Regions from separate parts of the Sphingomonas olei genome, predicted to be linked through region 1. Evidence: riboswitches for the same ligand, from Rfam matches in the RefSeq annotation. Region 1 holds a riboswitch; the other holds the start of a gene.
What was found. A riboswitch is a leader RNA that binds a small molecule or an ion and turns the genes downstream of it on or off. The one in region 1 is predicted to bind cobalamin.

Region 1 (7,156 bases):
TCGGTGCGGTGATGATCCGCCGGTCGGTCGTCCAGCGCAGGCTGCGATTGTGTTGCCATTGCACGTCGCCCCCGGCCTCCGCCATCAGCCAGCCCGCGGCATGCCAGTGCACGCCGGCGACCACGCCATAATGCTGTTCCTGCGTCAGCCGGCGCTGCTGCGCGACATTGGCGGAGAAGCGCACGTAGCGATCGTCATCGTTGGTCGTCGCATAGCCGACCGCGGTCAGTGACAGGTCGCGCGCCAGATCGGCGTCGAGGTGCAGGCTGTACTGGCTGAGATTGCGGGTGCCGCCGTCGGTCTCAGACACGGCATAGGATCGCCGCCGGTCGGTATAGGCGTCGGCATCGGTGAGGTAGCCGGGCTCCTCGGCCGTGCTGCGGCTGTGCCGAGCGATCAGGCCGACCCGCGCGCCGCCCAGGTCGTAGAACCACTTGCCCGCCAGCGTCAGTCGGTCGAGGTCGGCGTGATCGCGGTAACCGTCCGTTCGGCGATAGGAGAGCGCGACATTCTGGCTGAGGCGGCCGGTTTCGACGCCGGCGGCGAGCTGCGCGTCATAGGTGCCGAACGCGCCGGCGATGCCGCGCATGTCGAGGTAATTGCCGCCGGTGCGCGTCTTGATATTGGCGCTGCCGGCGATGGCATGGAGGCCCCAGCGCGGGTCGGACGTGCCACGCACCAGCTCCACCGCGGCGATATCGAGCGGCGCCACCAGGTCGATGAAGTCGATCCGCCCGGCATTGTCGTTGGACGGGACGCCGTCGATCAGCAGCTTGACGGCGTTGATCTCGCCCTCACCGTTGAAGCCGCGGATCGAGAAGCGGCCCGATGTCGTGCCCTGGTTGAAATCGGTCAGCACCACCCCGGGCAGGCGGGCGAACAATTCCCACGCGTTGTCGACATTCTGCCGCTGGGCAAGATCGCCGCCGAGGACATCGACCGAGGTGAGCACATTGGCGGTGGAGCGCGCCATATCGCGCGCGGTGACGACGATGGCATCGTCGCCGATGGCAATATGGGTGTCGCCGCGCTGGGCGGGAGCGGCATCGGGAAGAGCAAGGACGGGGGAGGGAGCGGCGACGCACAGGGCGCCGCCGCCGAGCAACAGGCTGCGGACCATGACAGGACTTTCTTGCTGACGAGGGCCTGCCGGGCACGCGACGCGGCAGGGACGCCACCGCGCGAAAGCGAGGCGGCAGTGTCGCCGGCCGGTCGATCCGGTCGGCGCGTCAGATCAGCAGCGGTGGTCCGCGCAACGGAGGGCGCAGGTAGAGGGCGGCGCGCGGCAGGCGCCGCACCATCGGGCGAAGCGCCTGGCCCGCCACGATCGCCAGCGCGGCGACCAGCAGCACGGCATCGACCGCACCTAGGAACTGCGTCGAAAGCCCGGCAAAGGCGCAGGGCATGTCGCCCGCGCCACCATCCTTGGACGAGTCACTGCCGGGCGTGGCATGATCCATACCCGGGATGACGATCTCCATCGTCTGCGGGCCGAAGCCCGAACAGACCGCGACGGTGATCCGCCCGTCATCGGGAACGATCATGTAGCCGGTGGGGACCAGCACCTTCAGCAGCAACGCCGCGGCACAGATCAGCACTGGGACCAGGCGTTGCGCCAACAGATTCCGGATCGCCCCCACGATACCGTGGGTATCGCCTGCGTGCGGCGGTGTCACTGGGACATTTTGTCGCGGGGGATAATCAGGTTGGAAATGGGCGTCGCGGGCTTCAGCCGGTCAGTTCCTGCCGGACGATCTGCGCGCCAGCGCCCAGCGCCTTCAGCTTGCCCTGCGCCACGGCACGCGGCAGCGGGGCCATGCCGCAATTGGTGGCCGGATAAAGCTTGTCCGCATCGACGAAGCGCAGCGCCTGGCGGAGCGTCTCGGCAACCTCCTGCGCGGTTTCGACCTGTTCGGTCGCGACGTCGATCGCGCCGACCATGACCTTCTTGCCCCGGATCAGTTCCATTAGATCCATCGGCACCCGCGAATTGCGGCATTCGAGCGAGATGATGTCGATGCTCGATTGCTGCAGGCGAGGGAAGGTTTGCTCATATTGCCGCCACTCGGAGCCGAGCGTCTTTTTCCAGTCGGTATTGGCCTTGATGCCATAGCCGTAGCAGATGTGCACCGCCGTCTCGGCGGTCAGCCCCTCGGCGGCGCGTTCCAGCGCAGCGATGCCCCAGTCGTTCGCCTCGTCGAAGAACACGTTGAACGCCGGTTCGTCGAACTGGATGATGTCGACCCCAGCCGCCTCCAGCTCCCGCGCCTCCTGGTTGAGGATGCCGGCAAATTCCCACGCCAGCTTCTCCCGGCTGCGGTAATGCGCGTCGTACAAGGTATCGATCATCGTCATCGGGCCGGGGAGGGTCCATTTGATCGGTTGATCGGTCTGCGCGCGCAGATAGCGGGCATCATCGACGAACACAGGACGGGGGCGCGACACGGGGCCGGTTACCGTCGGCACGCTGGCGTCGTAGCGATTGCGGATGCGCACGGTCTCCCGACGATCGAAGTCGACGCCGTTCAGATGCTCGATGAAGGTGGTGACGAAATGCTGGCGGGTCTGCTCGCCGTCGCCGATGATGGTGATCCCGGCCTGGCGCTGATCATCCACCGCAAGCCGCAGGGCGTCGCGCTGCGCATCCGCGAGTTCGGCATCGGCGAGCTTCCACGGCGACCAGAGCGTCTCCGGCGTGGCGAGCCACGCGGGCTTGGGCAGACTGCCGGCGGTGGTGGTCGGCAACACTGTGGTCATCATTGGATTCCTTGGGTGAATGGGGGTCACAGGCCGCACGTCGCTGACCATTGTTCGAGCATCGCGCCATGCGGGCGGATGACATGTTCCTCGGCAAAGCGGCCCTGCGCGACGGCGAGGCGGCTGCGTTCTTCGCGGTCGTAGGCGATGCGCGTCAGCGAATAATCCTGCCGCGTGAGGCTGGGCCGATAGTCATGCGCGGCGACCGAATTGGCGTTGTAGATTTCCGGCCGGTAGATCTTCTGGAAGGTCTCCATCGTCGCGACGGTGCTGGCCAGTTCGACATGGGTATAATCGTCGAGCAGCCGACCCTGATGGTAGAAGGCGAGCGGGGCGGCGGCGTGCGGCGGCATGAAATAGCGCACCGCGAGGCCCATCTTGGCGAAATAGCTGTCGGTCGCGGAGTGATGCTCGCATCGATACTCCACGCCCAGGACCGGGTGGGAGTTGGTGGTGCGATGATAGATCTCGCGGCTGGAGACGCTGAGGCAGAACACCGGCGGCTTGCCAAACTGGTCGCGATAGGCGCTGGAGCCCAAGAAGTGCCGGAACAGCTTGCCATGTAACTCGCCGAACCCCTCCGGCGCACCGCCGCATGGGCTGCGCCGCTGGTAATCGGGCAGGCGGATGCTGAAATCATAGTCGCGGATGTAGGAGGACAGGCTGTTGCCGGTCATGCCGTCGGTCCACGCGCCGCTCTGCCGGTCGAGCACCGTCGTCGCCAGCATCTCGATCAGCGGCAGGCCGACCGGGTCGCCATCGGTGATCGCCAGGTGAGCGGAGACGATGCGCAGCGCGAGGGCGTAGCGATCACCGCCGGGATTGTCCCAGTGCATCAGTGCGTTGAAGCGATTGTCGATCATCCGCAGCGTGTTGCGCAGGTTCTCTGCCCGCGCCTCGCCCCGCGCCAGATTGGCGAAGTTGGTGGTCAGCCGCGTACTGTCGCCGGGCTGATAGTCCTCGTCAAAAGGGATGCTGCTGGTCGTGAACGTGAAACCGCTGTTCGTCATGACTCACCTGCTGTTGTACGAACAGGGGAGCCAGAGGGAGCGCGCACGTCATCGATGGTCCGCGATGGCAGTCACCATCCACGGTTCTCCGGCGCGATCCACCGGAGGAACCCCCGTCCGAGGAACGTTATCGCGTCGGAGGCAGGTCTCCTGGCTTGCGGGTCAACACGGCAGTTCCGGCCTTCCCGGACCCGTTACAGGGCCCAGTGACACGAAATGGAACTGCCGCTCTCCGCTCACAGTTGCGGGGGCAGCGCCGGAATCCGCCCCTTCTGGAACGTCACCGGCTTCCCGTCTTAGCCCCATCGCCACGCCTGGGATGGGGAACCTCGACAGGGCCGGTTGAACATCATCCAACCAGCCCTGTCAATGCTGATATAAAGATATGTTTATATCATGATGTCCGCTGCGGTCGTGCCGCTGCATTCATCAGAAACGAATGCCGATGCCGGCCACGACCTGATGCCGCTGCGGACGGAATTTGGAATAGGTGATGCCGTCGTCGAACTTGTCAGCCGAATAGTTGGTGAAGACGTATTCGAGCTTTCCATAGACGTTGTTGGCGACCATTACCTCGCCGCCGGCACCCAGATGGAAGCCGCCGTGATTGTCCTTGAACCGCACCCGTTCGTCATCGACGAAATCATCGGCCTCGAACTTCAGCTGGCCGTTGGAATAGCCGCCCTTAAGATAGACGACGCCCTGGTCCGTGACGTAGCCCGCCCGTGCGCCGACGGTGAAATTGCGTCCGCCCTTCAGACAGGCACGATCGCCGAACGGGCTGGTGTCGCAGTCCTTGATGGACGATCCCTCGACCCCGACATAGCCGCCAACCAGGAACCGGCTGTCGGTGACATAGTCATAGCCCGCTTCGATACCGTAAGTGACGCCGCTCTTTCCGTTCTTGTCGGAAATGTCTACCAGAGGGTCGCGAAATTCAGTCTTGAACTCACCCCGGTCCCAGCCGAACCGGGCTTCGACGCGACCGCTGGATTGGATCGCCCCGGCGGATTGCGCCGCAGCGGGCGCAGCGATGAGGATCGCAAGCGCGGTCCCGATGAAATACTTCATATCGCCTCACTCTCTTTGGCCGGATCACTCTTTACCGACACCCGCGACATAAGCGCGGCCCAAGCCACGGCATATCGGGAGATGCACGTATCGCGCGGCGCATGGTGGAAATGCGCCGCCGAAACCGATCAGAAGCGAAAGCCGAGTGTCGCCATGACGTTGCGCGGCGCGGCCATGAAGCAGTCGCCACGCGCCAGGCAGGAGGCGAAGGCGCGTTCGTCGAACAGATTGGTCGCGTTGACCGCGAGACGCCACTGGTTCCAGCTGACCTCCGCCAGCGCGTCCACGGTAGTACGTGCGGGCGTCACGATCGTGTAGAGCGTGCCGGGCGCAATCGCGGGGTTGAGGGCATAAGGATCGAGCGGGCCGGTCGACTTGCTGTTGCCGCTGTAGACGATGCCGGCACCGAGCCGCAGCTGCGGACCGTCCGCGCTGGTCGCGAAGGTCTTCGTCGACCACAAGGATGCGGTGTGCCGCGGCATGTAATCGAGGCTGGTGTTCACTTCCGAATCCAGCTCGCTGTAGCCGTAGTTCAGCAGCAGTTCGAAATTGCCCGGCAGCGTGTGGCTGGCCTCGAATTCGAACCCCTTGGTCGTGAGCTCGCCGGACTGAGTGGTCACGTTGTTGGCGAGGTAGAGGACGCGGTTGCGCTCCTTGATGTGGAATCCGGTGACGGTGACGAGCGTGGTGGGCGCGGGCTGCCACTTCACGCCGGCTTCATATTGCGTGCCGGTCTGCGGTCTGAATGGATTGCCCGGAACACCGCCGGGCCCGGACAGCCGCCCGGCGATCGGCAGGAAGCTTTCGGTATAGCTGAAGAAAGGCGAGATGCCGGCGCCGATCTCCCCGATAATGCCGGCACGGAAGGTGGTGGCGTTGTCTTCCTGCCCCGACGAATTGGTGACATGGTCCCGGCGGGCGCCGACGATCACCGAGACACGGTCGAACAGACGGATCTGGTCCTGCACGTACACGCCGAGCTGCTTTTGCGATTCATTGACGAACGGACCCGTCGGATCGTAGGTCAGCAGTGCATCGTAATCGATGTCATAGAGGTCGACGACCTCCGGCGCAGGCGACAGCGCTACGCCCCGCTTTCCGACCTTGTTCCAGCTATAGTCCAGCCCGACAAGCAACGTGTGTTCGACATTGGCGCCGGTGTTGAAAGTGAACTGCAGATTGTTGTCGGTCGAGAAGACGTTCATCCGCGCGTCGCTGGCATCAGCGGTCAGGCCGATATGGCGACCGTCGGTGCCATAGACCGAAAAGGGATCGGTCGGGTTGGTGTAGCTGTCGGCATAATGGGTGAAATATTCGAGGTCGCTGTCGATGTAGCGCGCCTTGAGGCTGAGCCGGACATTGTCGGAGAAACGGTGCACCAGCTGCCCGCCGCCCTGCAGTGAGCGTCCGTTGTAGCGATCCCACCCCGCCTTGCCGACGAACGTATAGGGATCGAGCCGCGCGCCCGGGTTTGCGGGATTGGGGCGGAAGGTGCCGACGATCGGCAGGAACTGCGAGGTCGAGCCGGTATCGTCCTCCTGGTACAGACCGGTCAGGATGATGTCGGTCGCGGCGGTCGGCTGCCAGCGGATCGAAGGCGCGGCCATCACGCGGTCATCGGGGACGTTGTCGACATAGGTGTCGGCATCGCGCACGCGGCCCACCAGGCGCACCGCCAGCGTGTCGGTGACGGCTAGGTTGACGTCGCCCAGCGCTTCCTTGCGGTTGTAATTGCCATAGACGAGGTTGAGTTCGCCGCCGGTGCGAAATTCCGGCACCTTGGACACCAGATTGACGAGGCCGCCGATCGACCCCTGGCCAAACAGAACCGAGGCAGGCCCGCGCACGATTTCCACACGGGAAAAGTTATACGGGTCCGAGGTGATGCTGGCGTAATAAGAGAAGATGTCGCGCATGCCGTCGCGGAACTGCAGCGCATTGATGCCGCGCACGTTGAACCCGTCGACGCGGGTGTCACGGCCATAGGGGTTGGCGAGCACGCCGGCGGCGTATTTCACCGTGTCGCTGATGTTGATCGCGCCCTGCGAAAGATAGGTGCCCGAATCGATGATCGTCAGCGGCTGGGGCACCTGCGTCAGCGGGGTTTCGGTCTTGGTACCGGCATTGCTGCCCACGACGACGATTTCGTCCTCCGGCGTGGTGGCCGCGTCGGTCTGCTGGGTAGCGGCGGGGGCGCCGGACGGGGTGAGCGCAGCCTCCTGCGCCAGAGCGGTCTGGCTCAGCAGCGCGCTTGCTACCCCCGCCGCTACGATCAGTTTCGCCATGTCCGCCCTTTCGAGAAATGTAATCGTTCGTTG
Region 2 (7,156 bases), on a different contig from region 1:
ATGGTCAGCGTGCGTTCAGCAAGCCGGGCGCAGCCTTGTCGCATGAAGATGTTTGCACCCGCCCTTCTCGCCGCGGCCGTGCTGGCCGCTCCCGCCACCGCAGCCCCGCGCGACACGCCGGAGGTGCAATTGCAAAAGGCGCTCGCCGGGCGCGTCGCTGGGGAGCCGGTGCGCTGCATCAGCACCACCGCGATCACGTCAACGCAGATCATCGACAAGAAAGCGATCATCTACCGCGTCGGCAGCACCCTGTATCTCAACGAGCCGCAGACCGGCGCTGACCAGCTCAACGATTTCGACGCGCTGCTGAACCGCTGGGCCGGCCCGCAATTGTGCCGGACCGATTCGCTCCAGCTGCTCGATCGCACGTCGCGCATCCCGCGCGGCTTCGTCGTGCTCGGCGATTTCGTGCCCTACAAGAAGGCGCCTGCCGCGGCGAAATGAGCCGGCGGTTGCCAGCTGCGCGGCACATGACGATAGCGCGCGGATGACCGACGCACCCGACGATCACGCCCGGCACAATGAACGGATGCGCCGCATGAAGGTGGCGCGCGACAAGATGCAGGCGCGCCGCACGCTGGAGCGCGGGCTGCTGATCGTCCACACCGGCAACGGCAAGGGGAAGTCCTCCGCCGCCTTCGGCATGGCGATCCGCTCGGTCGGCTGGGGGATGCGCGTGGCGATCCTGCAGTTCGTGAAGGGCACGTGGGAAACCGGCGAGCGCAACTTCTTCACCGACCACCCGTCCGACCTCGTCAGCTTCGAAAGCATGGGGGAGGGGTTCACCTGGGACACGCAGGATCGTGCGCGCGACATCGCCGCGGCGCGCCGCGGCTGGGAGCGGGCGAAGGAACTGATCCTCGATCCCGAGATCGACTTCGTGATCCTCGACGAACTCAACATCGTGCTTGCCGACGATACGCTGCCGTCGGCGGAGGTGCTGGCGTTCCTGAAGGAGCGGCCGCTGACCAAGCATATCTGCATCACCGGGCGCGGCGCGCGGGCAGAGCTGGTCGAAATCGCCGATCTGGTCACCGAATTCGGGGAGGTGAAGCACCCGTTCAACGCCGGCTTCAACGCGCAAAAGGGCGTCGAATATTGACGCGCCCCGGCCGCTGATCCTAGGGGCGCGGCCGCGAACGGTTCCCGGAGACGGGATGAAAAGGGAAGTCGGGAAGGGCCAACAGCCTGATCCCGCGCTGCCCCCGCAACTGTGATCGGCGAGTGTCGCCCATCCGCGCCACTGGAGGCTTGAGGCTTCCGGGAAGGCCGGGCGGCACGGTGAACCGAGAGCCAGGAGACCTGCCGGTCGCACGTCGATCCATCGCGCGGACGGGGTGTGCCGGGCGGACGAGGCCGAAACCCTCGAGCGAACGACAAGAGGGATCGGCTGACCGGCGGCGCTGTGCAAGGCGCCGGCCGCAGCCCTTTTGTTGGGGCAAGAACAATGAAGACCATGCATTGGCTGGCGGCATCCGCCACCCTGATCGCCGCACCTGCGTTGGCGCAGGAGGGGCCACAGGAAGCGCCGCCGCGCGGCGATATCGTGGTGACGGCCAGCGGCGTGCCGCAGGATGTCGACACCACCGGCCAGGCGGTGACGATCATCGACCGCGAGACGATCGAACAGCGGCAGACGGTGGTGCTGAGCGACCTGTTGCAGACGACGCCGGGCGTGACGATGACTCGCAACGGCGGGGTGGGCACGGTCAATTACGTGCGCATCCGCGGCGCGGAGGCCGACCAGACGCTGACGCTGATCGACGGCGTACGCGTCAACGACCCCTCCTCGCCCGGCGGTGCGTTCGATTTCGCCAATCTGCTCACCGCCTCGGTCGAGCGGGTCGAGGTGGTGCGCGGGCCCAATTCGGTGCCCTGGGGCAGCCAGGCGATCGGCGGTGTCGTCAACGTGATCACCCAGGCGCCGACGCAGCAGCTGCGCGCGCGCGGCAATGTCGAATATGGCGCGATGGATACGCTGTTCGCCAGCGGCGGCATTTCGGGCGGCAGCGGGATCGTCTCCGGTGCGCTCACCGGCGGGTACCTGCGCACTGACGGCATTTCCGCTTATGATCGCGGCATCGAGCGGGACGGCTATCGCCAATATGGCGCCAGTGGCCGGGTGGAAGTGGCGTTCGCGCCCAACATCCGGCTCGACCTGCGTGGGTATTGGGCGGACAGCCGTACCGACCTCGACGGCTTTCCCGCGCCCGCCTTCGCCTTTGCCGATACGCGCGAATATTCCACGGCGCAGGAATTGTACGGCTATGCCGGGCTGAACGCCGATTTCCTCGACGGCCGGTTCCGCAACGTGCTGGCGTTCCAGATCGCCGATATCGACCGCGACAATTACGACCCCGATGTCGGCGCCGCGCCATTGTTCCTGTCGCGCGGGCGCAGCGAACGCTACACCTACAAGGGCGATCTGCAGGCGACGGACCAGATCCGCGTCGTGCTGGGCGCGGAGCATGAGACGACCCGCCTTGCCGATGCCACCGACCGGTTCAGCCGCGGCACGACGAGCGTGTGGGGCGAAGTGATCCTGACGCCGGTCGCGGGACTCGCCATCACCGGGGGCGTGCGCCACGACGATGACGATGCCTTTGGCGGGCGCACCACCTTTGCCGCCAATGCCGCCTATACGCTGCCCACCGGCACGACGCTGCGCGCCAGCTATGCCGAGGGGTTCAAGGCGCCGACCTTGTACCAGCTGTATGCGCCCTTCTACGGCACGCCGACGCTCGACCCGGAAACCGCGAAGAGCTGGGACGCAGGGATCGAGCAGCGGCTGATCGACGACCGGCTGGTTGCCAGCGCGACCTATTTCAATCGCCACACGCGCAACCAGATCGATTTCGACGCGCTGACCTTCACCTACAGCAACATCGCGCGCACGCGCGCCAAGGGCGCCGAGTTCGCGCTGCTGATGCGCCCGGTCGATCGCTTCACCATCAACGCCGCCTATACCCATGTCGACAGCGAGAACCGCAGCGCCGGGCTGGTCGGCAACGATCTGGCGCGCCGGCCGGCGGACAGCGTCAGCGTGTCGGCCGATTATCGTTTCCCCTTCGGGCTGGCGCTGGGCGCGACCGTGCTGACCGTAGGCGACAGTTTCGACGATGCGGCCAATCGCGTTCGGCTCGACGGCTATACGCTGGCGAACCTGCGGGTCGAGCTGCCGCTGAATGACCGCCTGTCGATCTATGGCCGGGTCGAGAATGTGTTCGACGCCGATTACCGCGTGGTCGCCAATTACGGCACGATCGGGCGCGCGGCCTATGGCGGCCTGCGCGTGAAGCTGGACTGAGGCGTCACCGCGCCCGCTCCCGCCCCATCGCGCTCATTTTGATCGCGACGGGGCGGGGACGGGGGCGGTAGGCTGACGATCGATGCGGCTGATCCTGCTCCTTGCGCTGTTGCTCGCCGGCTGTTCCGGCGCGGCGCCGGCGCGCGTTGGCGAGCGGGGTGGCGGGATCGTCTCGCTCAACCCGTGCGCGGACCAGTTGCTGCTCGCGCTGGTGCCGCCGCAGCGGATCGCCGCGATCAGCCATTATTCGCAGGATCCCCGCGCCACCTCGCTCCCGCTCGACGTGGCGCGCCAGTTTCGCGCCACCGCAGGAACGGCGGAGGAGGTGATCGCGCTCGCGCCCGATCTGGTCATCGCGAGCAGCTTCACGCCGCCCGCGACCCGCGCGGCGTTTGAGCGCGCGGGGCTGCGGACCCTGTACCTCGATTCCCCCACGACGATCGCCGCCAGCCGCGCGCAGATCGCCGAGGTCGCCGCCGCTGTCGGCGCAACGCGGCGGGGCGGAGCGCTCGACGCGCGAATCGCCGGCGCGCTGGCAGCGACACGTGGCGACGGGCCCGGCCCGTCCGCCTTGCTGTTCATCGGCGGCGACCTTGCCAATGGTGACGGCACGCTGCTGCACGAGATGATGGGCCACGTCGGGCTGCGCGATGCCGCCGCCGATTACGGCCTGGCGATGACCGGGCGGTTGCCGGTGGAGACGATCGTTGCCGATCCACCCGCGGCGATCCTGTCCCCCGACGCTGGCGGGCGCACCGCGACGATGCGTCGCCGGTTGCTCGCGGCGAGCGGCGCAGCGACCCGCGAGGCGTCCTTCCCCCGCACGCTCGTCAATTGCGGCGGGCCGACGATCGCGCCTGCGCTGGAGCGGCTTGCCGCAATCCGCCGGAGCCTTGGCGCATGAGCCGCGTGCCGCTGAACGCCGCCCTGCTGCTGCTCGTCCTCTTGCTGTTCGCCGGCTCGCTGATGGCGGGCAAGGCGTGGGTGCCGCTGGACGCCTGGTGGTCGGGCGATCCGCGCTGGATGATCATCGCCGAACTGCGGCTGCCGCGCGCGTTGCTGGCGACGGTGCTTGGCGCGGTGCTTGGCCTGTCGGGCGCGGTGCTTCAGGGATGGCTGCGCAACCCGCTCGCCGACCCCGGCGTGCTGGGCGTGTCCTCCGCCGCGGCGCTGGGCGCGGTCGCCGCGCTGGTGCTGGGGGTGGCGAGCCAATGGGGCGTGTTCGCTGCGGCAATGGCGGCGGCGATCGGGGCGATGGCGTTGCTCGCCGCGCTCACCTGGCGCGCCGAGAGCCCGGCCGCCTTCGTGCTGGCGGGATCGGTGCTGGCCAGCCTCGCTGCGGCGCTTACCGCCTTTCTCATCTCGATCGCGCCCAATCCTTATGTCGTGGCCGAGGTGCTCGACTGGCTGATGGGCGCGCTGACCGATCGCAGCTTCGCCGATCTGGCCCATGCCGCACCCTTCATGCTGGCCGGCGCGGTGCTGCTGCTCCTGACCGGGCGCAGCCTCGACGCGCTCACGCTGGGCAGCGATGCCGCGCGATCGCTGGGGGTGGACCTCAGGCGCTTGCAGGCGCTGGTCATCGCGGGAACGGGGCTGGCGGTCGGCGCCGGTGTCGCAGTGACCGGCGTGATCGGCTTCGTCGGGCTGGTCGTGCCGCATCTGCTGCGCCCGCTGGTCGGGGCGCGGCCCTCTGCGCTGCTGGTGCCGAGCGCATTGGGGGGGGCGGCGCTGGTGCTCGGTGCGGATACGCTCTGCCGGCTGGTGCCCGGTGCGGGTGAGGTGCGGCTGGGCGTCGCCATGGCGCTGATCGGCGCGCCTTTCTTCCTCGCCCTACTGCTGGGTGAGCGGGGGCGGTCATGGGGCTGATCTCCCGCGATCTGGCCGTTACGCTCGGGCGGCGGCGAATCCTTCACGGCGTCGACGCTGCCTTCGCGTTCGGCCGGGTGACGGTGGTGCTGGGCGCCAATGGCGCGGGCAAGAGCACGCTGCTGCGCGCCGCCGCCGCGCTGGTGCAGGTGGAGGGTGGCGCGGTCAGCATCGACGGCGTCGATGTCGCCGCGCTGTCGCCGCGCGAGCGCGCCAAGGCGATCGGCTACCTGCCGCAGGATTCGGTGGTGCATTGGGACATGCGTGTGCGCGATCTGGTCGCGCTCGGCCGCCTGCCGCACGGCGACGGCGACGCGGCGGCCGTGGAGCGGGCGCTTGCGGCCACGCACACCATCGATCTGGCCGAGTGCGCGGTGCGCAGCCTGTCGGGTGGGGAACGCGCGCGTGTATTGCTCGCGCGGGTGCTGGCCGGCGAGCCGCGCTGGCTGCTCGCCGATGAGCCGCTCGCCAGCCTCGATCCGCTGCACCAACTCGAGACGCTGGCGCTGCTGCGGGATGCGGCGACGCGCGGGATGGGCGTCGTCGTCGTGCTGCACGACCTGACCCAGGCCGCCGCGATCGCCGACGAGGTGCTGCTGCTGAAGGACGGCCGCGTGCTCGCGCATGGCGCCACCGACAGGGTGATGACGCATGCGCACCTCGCCGCGGCTTATGGGGTTGGGGTGGAGGTGCTCGCACGCGCCGACGGCCGCCGCGTGATCGTGCCTGATGAAAGGCTCTGACCACCTGGCTTGAACATATAAAGATATCTTTATATGCTGCGCTTCATGCCCAGCCACGCCAGTCTTGCGCCCGAGGGCGCCCGCGAAGCCCTGCTCGATGCCGCGCGCGAGCGTATCCTCGTCACCGACGGGGCATTCGGCACCGAGATCCAGAACTGGAAGCTGTCGGAGGCGGATTATGCCGGCACGCTTGGCCTTGGCCATGACCAGAAGGGCAACAACGACATCCTCGCGCTGACCAAGCCGGAGGTGCCCGAATCGATCCACCGCGCCTATTTCGAGGCGGGGGCCGATATCGCGGAAACCAACACCTTCTCGGCCAATCGCATCAGCCAGGCCGATTATGGCGCCGAGAATCTGGTGCGCGAGATCAACGTCGAAAGCGCCGCCATGGCGCGCCGTATCGCTGACGAATATGCCGCGCGTGACGGCCGCCGCCGCTTCGTCGCCGGCGCGATCGGGCCGACCAACAAGACGCTGTCGCTGTCGCCCGACGTCAACGACCCCGGCTTTCGCGAGATCGACTTCGACTATCTGAAGCAGGTGTATCGCGAACAGGCCGATGCGCTGATCGAGGGCGGGGCGGACTTCATCCTGATCGAGACGGTGTTCGACACGCTGAACGCCAAGGCCGGCGTGATGGCCGCGCAGGAGGCGGGCGCCGCGATCGGGCGCGACGTGCCGATCATGCTGTCGATGACGCTGACCGATCTGTCGGGTCGCAATCTGTCGGGCCATACGGTGGAGGCGTTCTGGCACGCCGTGCGCCATGCGAAGCCAGTGACGATCGGGCTGAATTGCTCGTTCGGCGCGCAGCAGCTTCGCCCGCATGTGAAGACGCTGAGCGAGATCTGCGACACGCTGATCATGGTCTATCCCAACGCCGGCCTGCCCAACGAACTGGGTGCCTATGACGAGGCGCCGGAGACGACCGCCGGGCTGGTCCGGGAATGGGCCGACGCGGGGCAGGTCAACGTGCTGGGCGGCTGCTGCGGTTCGACGCCGGCGCATATCAAGGCGATTGCCGACGCCGTGCGCGGTCTGGCCCCGCGGGCGATCCCGGTGCCGCCGGTGCGCACGCGGCTCGCCGGGCTCGAACCGTTCACCATGGCCGCGTAGGCGCGGCTTCCCTGTTGCCGGCCGCCCCCGCGCGGCCGTGTCGCGGGCACGCCCGGCACGCACGGAAAATACTGGATATCATGGCCTCCCAACCCACCTCCTCCACCCAGTTCGTCAA

Region 2: linked by a shared signal. The riboswitch ahead of ACH0BU_RS10730 (TonB-dependent receptor plug domain-containing protein) and the one ahead of ACH0BU_RS14825 (putative oxygenase MesX) in region 1 are both predicted to bind cobalamin.

The regions. Positions count from the first base shown of each region.
Region 1 covers NZ_JBIQEU010000017.1:39,563-46,718, forward strand. Annotated here, with positions in the region: gene ACH0BU_RS14810 (TonB-dependent receptor) at 1-1,120, opposite strand, end outside; gene ACH0BU_RS14815 (DUF2946 family protein) at 1,230-1,619, opposite strand; gene ACH0BU_RS14820 (methionine synthase) at 1,729-2,757, opposite strand; gene ACH0BU_RS14825 (putative oxygenase MesX) at 2,784-3,767, opposite strand; cobalamin riboswitch at 3,891-4,114, opposite strand; gene ACH0BU_RS14830 (outer membrane protein) at 4,197-4,838, opposite strand; gene ACH0BU_RS14835 (TonB-dependent siderophore receptor) at 4,967-7,123, opposite strand.
Region 2 covers NZ_JBIQEU010000008.1:63,705-70,860, forward strand. Annotated here, with positions in the region: gene ACH0BU_RS10720 (hypothetical protein) at 43-444, shown strand; gene cobO (cob(I)yrinic acid a,c-diamide adenosyltransferase) at 488-1,102, shown strand; cobalamin riboswitch at 1,124-1,325, shown strand; gene ACH0BU_RS10730 (TonB-dependent receptor plug domain-containing protein) at 1,448-3,307, shown strand; gene ACH0BU_RS10735 (ABC transporter substrate-binding protein) at 3,390-4,211, shown strand; gene ACH0BU_RS10740 (FecCD family ABC transporter permease) at 4,208-5,176, shown strand; gene ACH0BU_RS10745 (ABC transporter ATP-binding protein) at 5,167-5,919, shown strand; gene ACH0BU_RS10750 (homocysteine S-methyltransferase family protein) at 5,965-7,038, shown strand; gene metH (methionine synthase) at 7,119-7,156, shown strand, end outside.